3 regions of the Phytopseudomonas daroniae genome follow, and region 2 is predicted to be linked to each of the others. Evidence: predicted binding sites of a transcription regulator. Region 2 holds the regulator's gene; each other region holds the start of a gene.
The links. The regulator FliA, encoded in region 2, starts transcription of late flagellar genes. The targets are predictions, from matches to a motif close to CTAAAGTTTNNNNNNNNNNNGCCGNTAA.

Region 1 (5,165 bases), on a different contig from region 2:
CATTCAGATTATCGAGCCAGCTTCGCAGCTGACGAAGTAGATAATAATCATTCTCGATATTTAATCAATACAAATCCTTCTCATTTACAATTATCTTTTTCCTGATTTTTATTTGCGCAGGAAAATCAGGGATTTGCGCTCTGCGAAATTCTGCTCTGAGCGTGTCATCTTGCCTGTCCGCAGGCTACGCTAGTGGGCATTTCCCTCAGTCAGGTAAGCGATATGTCCGATCAGCCTAACGATGTATCCAGCGTAGAGCCGTTGACTGCTGTCGAAGCGCGCATTCTGGGGAGCCTGATCGAGAAACAGGCCACGACCCCGGAAGCCTATCCCCTGACGCTGAATGCGTTGGTATTGGCCTGCAACCAGAAGACCAGTCGCGATCCGCTGATGAGCCTCACCCAGGGTGCTGTCGGACAGGGCCTGCGAAGCCTGGAAGAGCGAGGCTTCGCGCGATTGGTCATGGGCAGTCGTGCCGATCGCTGGGAACAGCGGGCCGACAAGGCGCTGGAGTTGGTAGCGCCGCAATTGGCGCTGATTGGCTTGCTGTTGTTGCGCGGGCCACAGACGATCAGCGAGCTGCTCACACGCAGCAATCGCCTGCATGACTTCGACGATAGCGAACAGGTGCAACATCATCTGGAGCGTTTGATTGGGCGGGAGTTGGTGAGCCTGGTAGGGCGCCAGCCTGGACAGCGCGAAGATCGCTATGCTCATCTGCTGGGAGATCCGGCAGAGCTGCAGGCGCAGCTGCAAGAGCGGGCAGGGCAGGGAGAGCGCTCCTCTGCGGGATCCTCTTCGGATCGCCTGGATGCGCTTGAGTTGCGGATCAGTGAGCTCGAGGCGCGTCTGGCTGTGCTGGAAGGCGGCCAGTCCGCTTGAGGTAGAGGCTGCGTTCGAAGGGCATTTGCGCAGGTTGTGAGTCTGGTTGCGGAATAATGAACTGTACAGGCTGCGTCTTATCAATATGACACAGCGACCACGAGCCCGAGCCGTGCTCGCTGTCTGCCATTGGCTTATTTGTTTGATTTAGGTTGAGCTGCCCGCCCGGGAAGCTGGTTACAAGGAGCCGTCGCAGTCCAATGCGCATGATCTGGAAGTCCTTCAGTTCGCTGTATATCGCCACCGTTCTAATGCTGCTGGGCTCCGGCCTGCTGAGTACCTATCTGGCACTACGTCTGGCCGAATCCGGCGAGGGCGTCTGGGCTGGTGCGTTGATGGCTGCCAACTACTTCGGGTTGGTGCTGGGGGGCAAGATTGGCCACCGGCTGATTGCTCGGGTCGGGCATATTCGCGCCTACGTGGCGTGTGCCGGTGTGGTCACTGCGGCGGTGCTGGGGCATGGGCTGCTCGACTGGCTGCCGGCCTGGCTGGTGCTGCGTGTGCTGGTGGGGCTGGGGATGATGTGCCAGTACATGGTCATCGAGAGCTGGCTCAACGAGCAGGCCGATACCAAGCAGCGCGGGTTGGTATTCGCCGGCTACATGGCGGCTTCATACCTCGGCCTGGTACTCGGCCAGTTGGTGCTCGTCGTGCACCCGACCCTGGGCCTTGAGCTGCTGATGCTGGTGGCCCTGGCGTTCGCACTGTGTCTGGTGCCCGTGGCACTGACCCGACGTTTGCACCCCTCGCCATTGCACCCGGCTCCGCTGGAAATGCGTTTCTTCTTTCAGCGTGTGCCTCTGTCGCTCACCACCATCGGCGTCGCGGGCCTGATGATCGGCTCCTTCTATGGTTTGGCGCCGCTCTACGCCGCCGACATGGGATTGGCGACGGAGCAGGTCGGTATCTTCATGGGCTCCTGCATTCTCGCCGGTCTGGTCGTTCAGGCGCCCTTGGGCTGGCTCTCGGATCGTTTCGACAGGGTCAAGCTCATACGCGGCATGTCGGGTGTGATGGTGGTGGTGGCTGCGCCGCTGGCGGTACTTGCCGAAGCACCTCTGTTGTTGCTGGTATCGGTCGGCTTCGTCGTCAGCATGCTGCAGTTCAGCCTTTATCCGCTGGCGGTGGCGTTCGCCAATGACCACGTCGAGCCGGATCGGCGGGTGTCGCTGACGGCAATGCTGTTGGTGACATTTGGTGTCGGCGCCTGTCTCGGGCCGCTGCTGGTCGGTGTGCTGATGCGCTTTTTCGGCGCCAACATGCTGTATGCCTTCTTCTGCGTCTGCGGGCTGTTTCTGGTCTGGCGAGTACGCTCGAATATCGTCACGCATCTCCATCAGGTCGACGATGCGCCGCTGCAGCACGTGGCCATGCCCGTGAACATGACGGCATCGCCACTGGTGGCGGCACTGGATCCGCGTGTCGATGAGCAGGTGGTTCAGGAACAGATGCAGGAGCCCGTGGTGGCCGATCCTGATGTGCAGGCTGATGCCGATTCTGAAGAGAAGCCTGCGGCACCGCCACAGGCCTGATCGGCTGGAGGGAGTGACTCAGAGAAAGGTGTCGCTCTCGAAGCGCCGTGCTTCGCGTTGCAGCTGGTAGACGAAACGCTCCACCAGCCGCTGTTGCAGCCCGCTAAGGTTTGCGAAATGCAGGCCGGCGAAAGTGAGATCGAGCTTTTCGTCATAGCGTGCGTATCGCAGCTCCACGGCGGCTTCCAGCCGGCCTATTGGAAGCAGGGCGTGGAAACTTTCATAGATTTGGCCCGACTGCAGTTTTTCGCTGGCTTTGCCGGGCAAGCGAATCTTGCAGCCCGAAGCGGAAATATCGAGCATCAGGCCTTCCAGTGGTGTGCGCAGCGTGGTGCTGTTGAGTTCCACCTTGACCTGATCTGACTGCTTGAGCGCTGCCCGGAACGCGTTACGGCGCTGATGATAGAGCACCTCGTCGGGAATGCCGCCGATGTAGCAACGCTCTCCCTGGTATTCGCCCGTTTGCATGCCGGCTGGGCAATCCCAGGCTATCCGTACACCATCATGCTGCGATTCGACCCGAAAGGCTTCGCCGTTCTGCATATAGCGTTCGCCTTCACTGGGGATCATCTCGTCGAGAATCAACAGATTCTGGGCGCGATCTACTTCTATCACATAGCTCTGGAAGCGCTGGTTGCGCTCCTGGAACATGATGATCAGAGGGTCATGGTGATGTTGCAGAAGGCGTAGGTTGGCAACGATTTCCACGGGTGCCTTGAGCACTTTTGGGGGTTGCGGGCCATCATCGTCCTGAGCGAAGGGGGTGGACACGGTCCAGTGATCTCCGAGGCAAGCTGCTGCGTCAATGATAATGCCATTTTGACATCATTGCGCATCTTGTCGTTATAGTCAGGCCTGGCTAAGCGGGCGCTTGCTGTCGACTTTAGCGGTACCACCGCTGCTGTCATAGAGTGACGGCGTCTCGTTACCGCGCAAAATGCCGAGCATGCTTTCCGTGCTTTTCTGACTGGAGCGGATGATCCGGCCATTACGCAGGTTGGCGCTCTGACAGCTCTCCAGCAGACTGCTCAGTTGATCGCTGGCGGTCACAAGCGCATCGCCCTGATCCGAGCGCTCGGCGAGCGTGAGCAAGCCGGCGCGATCAGCGCTCAGTTCGAGACCGAGGAGTATCTGGGTGCGGTTCTTGCCATGCTGATCAAGGCTGGCCAGCAAGGGTTGCTTGTCGGCCAGTATCTGTTGCAGGCGTGGCAGATCATGTTCGCTCAGGGCCTGGAATTCGGCCTCGACCAACTCAAGCAATTGCTCGGCGTGGCCGATATCTTCATTGAACAGGTCAAGCAGGGTTGTAGCGTTCATTAGCGGGCTCTCTGGGGAGGAACCTGCTCAAGGTCTGCCGGCCAACAGGCTGGCAAAACGTCGAAACGGTTCCTGGGCGTCCAACATCCCCAGCGCAAGCCCGGAGACTAGCGCTGGGATTCGAAATTGAGCAGTTTGCTGGCGACGCGCTGGCTATCGACCTGGTAACTACCGTCGGCAATGGCCTGCTTGAGCTTGGCTACCCGATCGGTATCGACGACAGGTTGGTCGCGCAGTTGGTCGATGGTTTTCTGCAATTGCTGTGCTTCGCTGCTCAGCTGCACGGATTCGCCGCTCTTGCCGCTGATGGCCGCATTCTGGCCTGCGGTTTCGCTGGCAGCTGCCTTGTTGTCGATGGCTTCGTTCTTGCCGCCCTGGGTGCTACCCGCACGCGTTGTGCTGGCTGGCGTGGTGCTGTTGAGTCGGTTGAAATCGATGACCATGATGCAAAACCTCTGACAGAGTTTGGACGCTTGCCTAGTGTGTCGGCTATGCCCGGGAAAACTTTAGGCAAAAAAATCGCGTCGCTTGCACAGTCTAAAACACCCTTCTTCGCCAGTCAGCCAATCCATTAGATAATAAACATGAATCATGCCTACATGGAGACTTCAACTTGTCCAGGGCCGATGACCCGGGCGCGAACCACCCGTTGCGAGCGCTGGTTGCGTACGCTGATCTGCTTGCCCACGGCGCCGTCGGATAGCGCCTCGCCGGGCATGCGTACATTGATGCCGCCACTGCGTGCGCTGATCACCACCTGGTCGCCGCGGCGGATCGCTTCCGCCTGGCGGATGTGCACGGGCGCCAAGACCTGATCCGGCTGCATGGCGCGCGTGGCTTTTCTGCCGATCGCCTGCTCCAGCGCGGTCAGGTAGCCCTGATTGAGCAGGCCGACATCTCGCTCCGCCAGCATTATATCGGCCTCGCTGAGCACGCCCTCGCGATTGACTGGTCGTACCAGGGTAACCACCTCACGATAAAGGCGCACTTGGCCGGGAACGAATACCGTCCATGGCGAAGTGCCGTCGCAACGCACGCGCATGGTCACTCGGCCTACGGGTTCGGCTGGCGTTTCAAGGGTCGTCGTCAATGGCTGATCACACAAAGGCAGTCGCAGGCGTGGATCCAGGCGATTGATCTGGGTCTCGTGGCGCGCCTGGATGTTGCTGCGCTGCAAATAGTCTTCAACGGCCTGCTCAAGAAAGCGCTGGGTCTCGCCGATAAGCTGATCGGGCAGAGTGACTGAGGCAGTTGTCAGCGTGCTATAGCCGAGCGCCAGCAAAGCAGGTAAAACTGCCAGGCAACGGAAGCTCTTGGCCATTGAGCGTCGAATAATTGTCGTTTGTGCATTCATGTCTGATTAGAAGCAAGGCGCGTGCCGCCTGCTACGCTAACCAAACCAGATGCGTTACTGGAATCATGGGAGCCGTACAT
Region 2 (5,165 bases):
CACCATCAGCGTCGGCATGATCGCCAGGGTCAACGGTACCTTGATGACGATCTTCGAGCCCTGGCCCTTCTGCGAGAACACGTTGACCGTGCCGTTGAGCTGGGAAATCTTGGTCTTCACCACGTCCATGCCGACGCCGCGGCCGGACACGTCGGAAATCTCGGTCTTGGTCGAGAAACCGGGGGCGAAGATCAGGTTGTAGCATTCCAGATCGGTCAGGCGGTCGGCCGCATCCTTGTCCAGCAGGCCTTTTTCCACGGCCTTGCTGCGCAACACGTCGGCGTCCATCCCCTTGCCGTCATCGGTAATCATCAGCAGGATGTGGTCGCCTTCCTGCTCGGCAGACAACACCACTCGCCCGGTGCGCGACTTACCGGTGGCTTCGCGCTCTTCCGGGCTTTCCACGCCATGGTCGACGGCGTTGCGCACCAAGTGCACCAGTGGATCGGCCAGCGCTTCGACCAGGTTCTTGTCCAGATCGGTCTCTTCGCCAACCAGCTCCAGGTTGATTTCCTTCTTCAACTGACGAGCCAGGTCGCGAACCAGCCGCGGGAAGCGCCCGAAGACCTTCTTGATCGGCTGCATGCGGGTCTTCATGACTGCCGTCTGCAGATCGGCGGTGACCACGTCGAGGTTGGAGACGGCCTTGGACATGGTCTCGTCGCCGCTGTTGAGCCCCAGGCGCACCAGGCGGTTACGCACCAGCACCAGTTCGCCGACCATGTTCATGATCTCGTCCAGGCGTGCGGTGTCGACCCGTACCGTGGTTTCCGCCTCACTCGCTGGCGCAGCGGCGGCGGCCGGTGCGGCTGCTGTTTTTGCCTTGGCTGGCTCGACCTTGGCCGCCGGCGCAGGAGCTGCCTTGCTGGCGGCGGGTGCAACGGGCTTGGCTTCGGGCTTCGGAGCAGGTGCAATGGGCGCAATGGCGGTCGGCTCGACGAACTTGCCTTTGCCGTGCAACTGATCGAGCAGAGCCTCGAACTCGTCGTCGGTGATTTCATCGCCCTGCGCCGCAGAACTGGCGGGTGCGGCAGGAGCAGCCGATACAGGCGCCTCAGCCGGCGTGCTGGCGAATTGTCCTTTACCGTGCAACTGATCGAGCAAGGCTTCGAATTCGTCGTCGGTTATATCGTCGCCGTTACCACCGCTCGCGGCACTGACCGGCGCAGGCACCTCGACAGCGGGCGTTGCGGAGGTCGCGAACTGTCCCTTGCCATGCAGTTGGTCAAGCAGCGATTCGAATTCATCATCGCTGATTTCGTCGTCCGAGCCGCTCGCCTGCGGTTGCGGCTCATCGCCCAGGGCATCGAGCAATTGTTCGAATTCGCTGTCCGTAATGTCCGTCGATGCCTCTGCGGCCGGCTCGACTGGTGCAACGACCGTGACCGGGGCAGGCGCTGCGGCAGGAGCGGGTTCGGCCAGGCGCGCCAGAGCTGCCAGCAGCTCGGGAGAGGCCGGTGTCGGCTTGGTGCGCTCGCGCACTTCGGTGAACATGCCATTGACGGCATCCAGTGCTTCGAGCACCACGTCCATCAATTCCGAGTCGACACGACGCGCACCCTTGCGCAGGATGTCGAACACGTTCTCGGCGATATGGCAGCACTCCACCAGCTCATTGAGCTGCAAGAAACCGGCCCCGCCTTTTACCGTGTGAAATCCCCGAAAAATCGCATTGAGCAGGTTCATATCGTCCGGGCGGCTTTCCAGCTCCACCAATTGCTCGGACAACTGCTCGAGAATCTCGCCGGCCTCTACCAGGAAATCCTGGAGGATTTCTTCATCGGCGCCGAAGCTCATATGACGTGCTCCTAAAATCCCAGGCTGGACAGCAAATCGTCGACGTCGTCCTGGGAGGATGCGACATCATCACGCTTATCGGCATGAATCTGCGGACCTTCACCGTGGGACGCATCTTTTTGTTTGTTCTGCTCGACACGCAACTCGTCGTGATTGTGTTCGATGCCGGCGAAGCGATCGACCTGGCTGGCCATCAACATGAGCTTCAGCAGGTTGCTCTCTACCTCGGTCACCAGTTGCGTGACACGCTTGATCACTTGCCCGGTCAGATCCTGATAGTCCTGCGCCAGTAAAATGTCGTTGAGATGCCCGGACAGCTTGCTGCTGTCGCGTTGGCTGCGCGCAAGAAACAGCTCGATGCGCTTGGCCAGCTCACGGAAAGCCTCAGCCCCCATTTCACGGCGCATGAAACGCCCCCAATCCTCGCTCAGGGCATCGGCTTCGCTGCTCAGGTCATTGACCAGTGGCGCGCTCTGCTCGACCAGATCCATGGTGCGATTGGCTGCGCGCTCGGTCATGGTCACGACGTAATTGAGCCGCTCGGTGGCGTCGGATATCTGCGAGACTTCCTGGGCGTGAGGCACCCGGGGATCGAGCTGAAAATTGACGATGGCGTTATGCAGCTCACGCGTGAGCTTGCCGACTTCGTGGTAAAGACCCCGGTCGCGCGCCTTGTTCAGTTCATTGATCAGCTGTATCGCTTCACCAAAGTTGCCTTGTTCAAGGCTGTTTACCAGTTGGCGGGCATTGCTTTTCAGGGTCGACTCGAGGCCGGCCTCTTGAGAATCATCGTGTTCCATAACAACCTCGCGGCAGACATCAGCCGTTGACCCGCTCGAATATTTTCTCAATCTTTTCTTTGAGCACCTGAGCGGTGAATGGCTTGACCACATAGCCGTTCACACCGGCTTGGGCGGCCTCGATGATCTGATCGCGCTTGGCCTCTGCCGTAACCATCAGCACCGGCATCTGCTTCAAGCGCTCATCCGCACGCACTGCACGCAGCAAGTCGATACCGCTCATGCCCGGCATGTTCCAGTCGGTCACCAGAAAGTCGAAGCTACCGCTTTGCAGCATCGGCAATGCGGTGGTGCCGTCGTCGGCTTCCGCCGTGTTGGTGAACCCCAGATCACGCAAGAGGTTCTTGATGATCCGTCGCATCGTCGAGAAATCATCGACGATGAGGATTTTCATGTTCTTGTCCAAGTCGACCTCCGTACAGTCCTAAAACGCCTTCAGCATTCCGAAGCGCTTATAAATCGTGAAACCGGCCTGGCGGAACGCCACAAAACCATTGCGCCCTGCTTTGCTGCGTTCACTGTGTTTTCCAGCGCCCTGCCAATTCTCAAAAATATGCGCAAGGCCTGCTGCGTGTCGGCCCTGCTGCGTTGAAAACACCCTGGGTTGCCAGCCCAGTCGACAAGCCGCTTGCGGCTAACGCACGTCAGTGCGGGCCAGAAGCGAGTAGTGCTCATTTTTACCAACAGTAAGTCGCCCGCGACTCCGACCGCTTCCCCACCTGCTTTCGCGGGGGCGCCTAACCCTTGCTGAGCTCTACCCTTGAAAAAACTCTTATGCGCGCCAATCCACTAACCGCGCGCGTAAACGCGCGGCACACTGACTGTGCAATTGGCTGACTCGCGACTCACTAACTCCCAGTACCTCGCCGATTTCCTTGAGGTTCAATTCCTCATCGTAATACAGCGACAACACCAACCGCTCACGCTCCGGCAGATTGCTGATGGCATCGACCAGAGCCGCCTGGAAACGATCATCTTCCAGTTCATGCGAAGGCCCGTGGTGCAGGGAACTCGTGTCTTCCTGCAGCCCACCACTCTCGCCTTCCTGCAACAGGTCGTCGAAACTGAATAAGCGGCTGCCCAAAGTGTCGCCAAGAATGCCGTAGTAATCCCCGAGACTCAATTGGAGTTCGGCAGCAACCTCCTGATCTTTAGCGTCTCTTCCGGTTCTCGCTTCGATTTTTCGAATTGCGTCGCTGACCATCCGGCTGTTGCGGTGTACCGAACGTGGTGCCCAATCGCCCTTGCGCACCTCATCGAGCATGGAGCCACGAATGCGAATCCCGGCAAAGGTCTCGAAACTGGCGCCCTTGCCAGCGTCATAGTTGCGGGATGCCTCGAGCAGGCCAATCATTCCGGCCTGGATCAGATCATCCACCTGCACGTTGGCGGGCAGACGCGCCAGCAGGTGATAGGCAATGCGCTTGACCAACGGCGCGTAACGCTCAATCAATTGATGCTGTGAATCCCGTGCCTGTGTCTTGCTATACATGCGGAGTCCAGAGGCTGTCGTCATACAGCCGTGTCTGCAGTCGGTTGTTGCACCAAGCGCTCGACGAAGAACTCCAGATGGCCTCGCGGATTGGCCGGCAACGGCCATGCGTCAACCTTCTGGGCAATCGCCTTGAACGCCAGCGCGCACTTCGAACGAGGGAACGCCTCATACACCGCACGCTGTTTCTGTACGGCTTTGCGTACCGACTCGTCGTAAGGCACCGCACCCACATACTGCAGCGCGACATCCAGGAAACGGTCGGTGACCTTGGTCAGCTTAGCAAACAGGTTGCGGCCCTCCTGCGGGCTGTGCGCCATATTGGCGAGCACCCGGAAACGATTCATGCCGTGGTCACGATTGAGCAGCTTGATCAGCGCGTAGGCATCGGTGATCGAGGTCGGCTCGTCGCACACCACCACCAGTACTTCCTGGGCGGCGCGCACGAAGCTCACCACCGAGTCGCCGATACCGGCGGCGGTGTCCACGATCAGTACGTCGAGGTTGTCGCTGATATCGCTGAATGCCTGGATGAGGCCAGCGTGCTGCATGGGCGTGAGCTGCACCATGCTCTGGGTGCCGGAGGCCGCAGGCACGATACGAATGCCGCCAGGCCCCTGCAGGATGACATCGCGCAGTTCGCACTCACCCTCGATCACGTCAGCCAGGGTGCGCTTGGCCGTCAGACCGAGCAGCACGTCGACGTTGGCCAGCCCCAGATCGGCATCCATGAGCATGACGCGCCGACCGAGATCCGCCAGCGCCAACGACAAATTCACCGACACATTGGTCTTGCCAACGCCGCCTTTGCCGCCGGTCACCGCGATCACCTGTACGGGATGCATACCCATGTTATCTACACACCTTATCTATCTTCGCTTTAAGCCATAGGGCCATTGTGCGCTGCCGGGACGACCGCAACCAGCGCTTCGCCACACAGCATGATCATCCCGCGCGTCGTGCCGGATCCTGATACAAGCCTGCAAACATATCGGCCATCGTATCCTCACTGGGCTCATCCGGAGCCTGCAGACCGACGGCACGGCTGACCAGTTGATGACTACGCGGCACCTGTA
Region 3 (5,165 bases), on a different contig from region 2:
CCCAGCGCCTGAGCCTGACGCACCAGGTCGCCGAGCGGACGCAGCTTGCGCCGCAGCAGCCAGATCACCGCGATCACGGCGAGCAGCAAGGTCACCAGGCTGCCGATTGCCAGTTGGCTGCCGACACGCCAGGTCACGGCCTGAATCTCTTCCTCCGGCATGCTTGCCACGACCGTCCATGGGCCTCCGGCGAAGGGTACGGCGACGCTGTAGAACTGCTGCTCGCCATCGCTCCAGAAACCGCCTTTGCCCGGCGTGCCCAGCACGGTGGACATGTTCGCGCTCAGTTGCTCGGGGCGCTGCGCGGCATAGGGCGGAACCAGCCACTTGCCCTGATCGTCGAGCAGCGCCAGTGAACCGGTGCTACCGATACGAAAGCGCTGCAGGTTGGCGAACTGGGCGTTCTGGGCGTCGGTGTAATCGAAGCCGACGAACAGTACGGCGATCACCCGCCCGGCGCGGTCATTCACCGGGGTGTACTGGGTCATGTAGAAGCGTTCGAACAGCAACGCCCGGCCAACGTAGCTGTTGCCGGCCAGCAGCCGTGCGTAGGCGGGATGGTTACGGTCGAGCACGGTGCCGATGGCGCGGCCGCCGTCCTGCTTGGTCAGCGAGGTGGTGACGCGGACGAAATCATCGCCATCGCGCACGAAAATGGTCGCCACGCCAGCGGTGAGCTGGCGGAATTCATCGACCTCGGAGAATTCATTGTTCAACCGTGTGCTACCCAGGTAGAGCACGGGAGCCTGCAGAGAGCCGACAGTGACCCGCTCGTCCGGGCTGACGTTCAAGCCGCTGCTGAAACGCCGTTCGAACAGCCCGGCCAGCCGCTGCGTGCTTTCGCGCAGGCTGTCGTGGAAAGTGCTCAGTTGGTCGGCCAGCAGACGCGCTTCGCTGCCCAGATGCTCTTCACGGGTAACGAGGTTGGCGCTGCTCAACGAACGCAGGGCGAACAGCGTGCTGACGCTGATCAGCAGTACCAGCATGGCGGCCAGGGCCGTCGCCAGTTGCCAGGCGATACGGGAACGGGGTTGGGTCATGATGCATCTCCAAAGCTCCACATCGTCCTTGTATGGAGTAATTGATAAGCCGCCTATTTCGGCGAGCGCGGAGAATACTTGAGTGCTTTAGTGCGTCAATGAGCACCATGACGCAATCACTACAATTTCTAAGTGGCGCAACGAAAATGTTGTTCCGCAGGCATCAGCGACGCATTTCGACCTCTGGCAACTGCATCGCCCTGACTTCCCCGAGCAGAAAATCGCGCAGTCGCTCGAATCGCTCCTGACCGCGTCGTGCTCGTGGCCACACCAGGTGATAACTGTCGCCGCTGGCCACCGCCGTCGGCCAGGGCAAGCCCAACCGCCCTTGCAGGACATCCTCGGCGACCATCGCCAGGTCGCCAATCGACACGCCATAACCACGGGCTGCAGCGACGATGCCCAACTCCAGCGTATCGAATACCTGGCCGCCCTTGAGCGACACGCTGTCTTCCAGCCCCATGGCCTGCAACCAGCGACGCCAGTCACGACGATCCGGCGTGGGATGCACCAGCTCGGCCTGTTGCAGGTGGCTCAGATCCCATTTATCGCCCGCCACCGACCCTGGCGCGCAGACCGGAATCAGCCATTCCTCGAACAGCAGCGCACTTTGCCATTCTTCATTGAACAGACCGTTACCGAGCAGCACGGCGCAATCGAACGGCTCGTGAAGGAAATCCACGCGGTCGATGTCCATCCAGGCGCTGGTGAGTTGTACTTCTATATCCCCGTGCTGGGCGCGAAAGCGTGACAGGCGCGCCAACAGCCAGCGCATGGTCAGGGTCGAGGGGGCCTTGAGACGCAGGATGCTGTCGTCGACCCGCAACGTGGCACAGGCACGCTCCAGAGAGTCGAAGCCATCGCGCACGCCGGGCAGCAACAGGCGCGCTGGCTCGGTCAGGTGCAGGGTGCGCCCGCGGCGCTCGAACAGGCGGCAGGCGAAATGGCCTTCCAGGGTACGGATGTGCCGGCTCACCGCACTCTGGGTGATCGCCAGTTCATCGGCGGCGCGGGTGAACGAGCCATGACGGGCCGCAGCTTCGAAGGCGCGCAAGGCGTACAGCGCTGGCAAACGCCGGCTCACGATTCGCAACCATGAGTATTAATCATGCATGGCATGGCTTTTTTCCTTTTGTGACATCGCGCCAGAGCCCCCAGAATAGCGACTCAACCCCCACCAAACACGCCCTTTCACGTACTCGGCTAATATCCGCGGTTCCTCAGCGCAGGCCGCGGACAGACCCGGAATCTGTAATCTTCTGAGCATAACTCATGGATCGCCACGCCCTTCGCCTGGAACTCATCGCCATCCTGCGCCTGTCCGGCCCGTTGATCGCCGCGCAGCTGGCGCACGTGCTGATGGTGTTCACCGACACGGTGATGATGGGCTTGCTCGGCCCGCAGGAACTGGCGGGCGGTGGCCTGGGTGCGGCGAGCTATTCGTTCGTGTCGATTTTCTGTGTCGGGGTGATTGCCGCAGTCGGCAGCCTGGTCGCCATCCGCCATGGCGCTGGCGATACACCGGGGGTAACCCGTCTGCTCGGTACTGGCCTGTGGCTCGGCTGGGCACTGGCTCTCGGCGCAGGGCTGCTGCTGTGGAACCTAGCCCCCGCACTGCTCTGGGCCGGCCAGTCACCCGCCAACGTCGGCAATGCCATGACCTTCCTGCAGGCGCTGCTGTTCGCCCTGCCCGGCTACATGACGTTCATGGCATTGCGCGGTTTCACCGCCGCCATCGGCCGGCCCGGCCCGGTGATGGCCATCAGCCTGGGCGGCGCGCTGGCCAACTTCGTCCTCAACTATGCGCTGATCAAAGGCTGGTTCGGTCTGCCGGCACTCGGGCTGGCCGGCATCGGCATGGTCACCGCCCTGGTCAGTACAGTGATGGCGATCCTGCTCGCCATCCACACCTTGCGTCACCGTGCCTACGCCGCCTATCCCTGGTTTCAGGGCCTGCGCCACCCTGCCCGCGCCGAGCTGAAAGAGCTGCTGCGCCTGGGCTTGCCGATTGGCGGCACTTACGCCGTGGAATCCGCGCTATTCGCCTTTGCGGTGTTGTGCATGGGTGCACTGGGCAGCACGCAGTTGGCCGCTCACCAGATTGCCATCCAGTCGGTCTATGTGGCCTTCATGGTGCCAGTGGGCATTTCCTACGCGGTGACCTTCCGTATCGGCCAGCACTATGGCGCCGGTCGGCTGTTGCACGCACGCTGGGCCGGACGCCTGGGCATCGCCATCGGCGCGGTATGCATGCTGGGTTTCGCCAGCCTGTTCTGGCTGGCACCGTACTGGGTGGTCGGCCTGTTCGTCGACCGCTTCGATCCTGCCTATGCGGAGGTGGTGAGCCTGGCGGTGAGTTTGCTGGCCATCGCCGCCTGGTTCGAACTGTTCGACGGCATCCAGAACATTGCCATGGGCGCGATACGCGGCTTGAAGGACGCCAACACCACCTTCTTCGTCGGCCTGGGCTGCTACTGGTTGATCGGCGCGCCGATGGCCTGGCTGCTAACTTTCCACTTCGGCTGGGGTGCCCATGGTGTCTGGTGGGGGTTGGCCAGCGGCCTGGCCTGCGCTGCCATTGCCCTGACCCTGGCCTTCGAGGTCAAGACCGGACGGATTCTGGGCAGAGCCGCGCGGCGTGTGCCCCAGGCATATTCAGCGCTCCCGTAAGCCGGACGGTAACAGCCGCCCACGGCTGAGCAGGCTATCCAGCTCGTCACGCGGCACGGCGCGACTGACCAGATAGCCCTGCACCTGATCGCAGCCGAACTCACGCAGCAGTTGCAGCTGTTCGGCGCCCTCCACGCCTTCGGCCACCACCTGCAGATCCAGGTTGTGCGCCAGGTTGATCATCGCCTGCACCAGTTGCTGGCTCTGTGGGCGCAGCTCCATGCCGGTTACAAAGCTGCGGTCGATCTTCAGCAGGGCAATGGGCAGGTTGCTCAGATGTTCGAACGACGAGAAGCCGGTGCCGAAATCGTCCAGGGAAAAACGTACGCCGAGGTGACCGAGGCGGCGCATGGTCTGCTGTACGTACTCGCTGCGGCGCATCACTGCGGTTTCGGTAAGTTCGAACTCCAGCCAGCGGCTGTCGATGCCACAGCTTTCGATCAGGCGTTCCAGGGTCGGCAGCAACTGGCTGTCCTGGAACTGACGGAACGACAGATTGACCGCCATGTGCAGCGCGCCATGACCACGCTCGCTCAGCCATTGCATGTCGCGCAACGCGCGATCGATGACCCAGTAGCCGAGCGGTACGATCAACCCGCACTCCTCGGCCAACGGCACGAACGAGCCCGGCATCAACAGGCCGTGCCGCTCGTGCTTCCAGCGTACCAGCGCTTCCAGCCCGACTATGGCGCCGGTGTGCAGGCAAAGCCGCGGCTGATAGTGCAGTTGCAGCTCTTCACGGCGCAGCGCCCGGCGCAGGTCGCGCTGCAGGTCGGCCTGGCTGTGCATGTCGCGATCCAGACGATCGTCATACAGATGAAAGGTGCAGCCCTGGCTGCTCTTGGCCTGCTGCATGGCGACATGGGCGTGCCACATCAGCGTGTCGGCACTACTCGCCGGCTTGGCCTGAACCACGCCGAGACTGCACCCCAGCAACAGGCTTTCGCCTTCCACCCAATAAGGTTCGCCCAGGGCATCGGCCACGCGCTGCACCCAGGATCTGGCGCGTGTGGGATCGTCACGGGTGTCGAGCAACAGGGCGAACTCGTCGCCGCCAAGGCGGGCCAGTTGATCGCCACGCCCCAGGTGAAGCTTGAGACGCGCCACCACCTGCTGGATCAGATGATCACCGGCGAGGTGCCCGAGGGTGTCGTTGGCCTGATGGAAGTTGTCCAGATCCAGGTGCACCAGCGCCAGACCGCGGCGACGGTGATCGCCCAGGCGCGCCGCCAGCAGGGTCTGGAAGCCCTGGCGGTTGGCGATGCCGGTCAGCGCATCCTGTTCGGTCAGGTTCTGCAAGGTGGCCCGCAAACGGCCCTGCTCGCGTACGTAGCGCAGGCAACGACGCACCACGTCATCGCTCAATTGGTCGCGCACCAGCCAGTCGCAGGCCTGAGCCGGCGCTTGTACAGGCTCGCTTTCCAGCAACAGGATGATCGGCACGCTACATTGCTC

Region 1: the regulator FliA is predicted to act here: its motif matches at 4,214-4,241, upstream of flgM (flagellar biosynthesis anti-sigma factor FlgM).
Region 3: the regulator FliA is predicted to act here: its motif matches at 1,096-1,123, upstream of DNK10_RS17885 (methyl-accepting chemotaxis protein).

Annotation. Positions count from the first base shown of each region.
Region 1 is NZ_QJUJ01000002.1:196,897-202,061, forward strand. It holds gene DNK10_RS05995 (YceH family protein) at 223-882, shown strand; gene DNK10_RS06000 (MFS transporter) at 1,083-2,414, shown strand; gene DNK10_RS06005 (flagellar brake protein) at 2,433-3,185, opposite strand; gene DNK10_RS06010 (flagella synthesis protein FlgN) at 3,264-3,731, opposite strand; gene flgM (flagellar biosynthesis anti-sigma factor FlgM) at 3,839-4,174, opposite strand; gene flgA (flagellar basal body P-ring formation chaperone FlgA) at 4,327-5,085, opposite strand; gene DNK10_RS06025 (chemotaxis protein CheV) at 5,164-5,165, shown strand, end outside.
Region 2 is NZ_QJUJ01000005.1:199,287-204,451, forward strand. It holds gene DNK10_RS14330 (chemotaxis protein CheA) at 1-1,797, opposite strand, end outside; gene DNK10_RS14335 (protein phosphatase CheZ) at 1,809-2,597, opposite strand; gene DNK10_RS14340 (chemotaxis response regulator CheY) at 2,617-2,991, opposite strand; gene fliA (RNA polymerase sigma factor FliA) at 3,370-4,113, opposite strand; gene fleN (MinD/ParA family protein) at 4,110-4,940, opposite strand; gene flhF (flagellar biosynthesis GTPase FlhF) at 5,035-5,165, opposite strand, start outside.
Region 3 is NZ_QJUJ01000008.1:23,708-28,872, reverse strand. It holds gene DNK10_RS17885 (methyl-accepting chemotaxis protein) at 1-1,040, opposite strand, end outside; gene DNK10_RS17880 (LysR substrate-binding domain-containing protein) at 1,204-2,124, opposite strand; gene DNK10_RS17875 (NorM family multidrug efflux MATE transporter) at 2,313-3,710, shown strand; gene DNK10_RS17870 (putative bifunctional diguanylate cyclase/phosphodiesterase) at 3,696-5,165, opposite strand, start outside.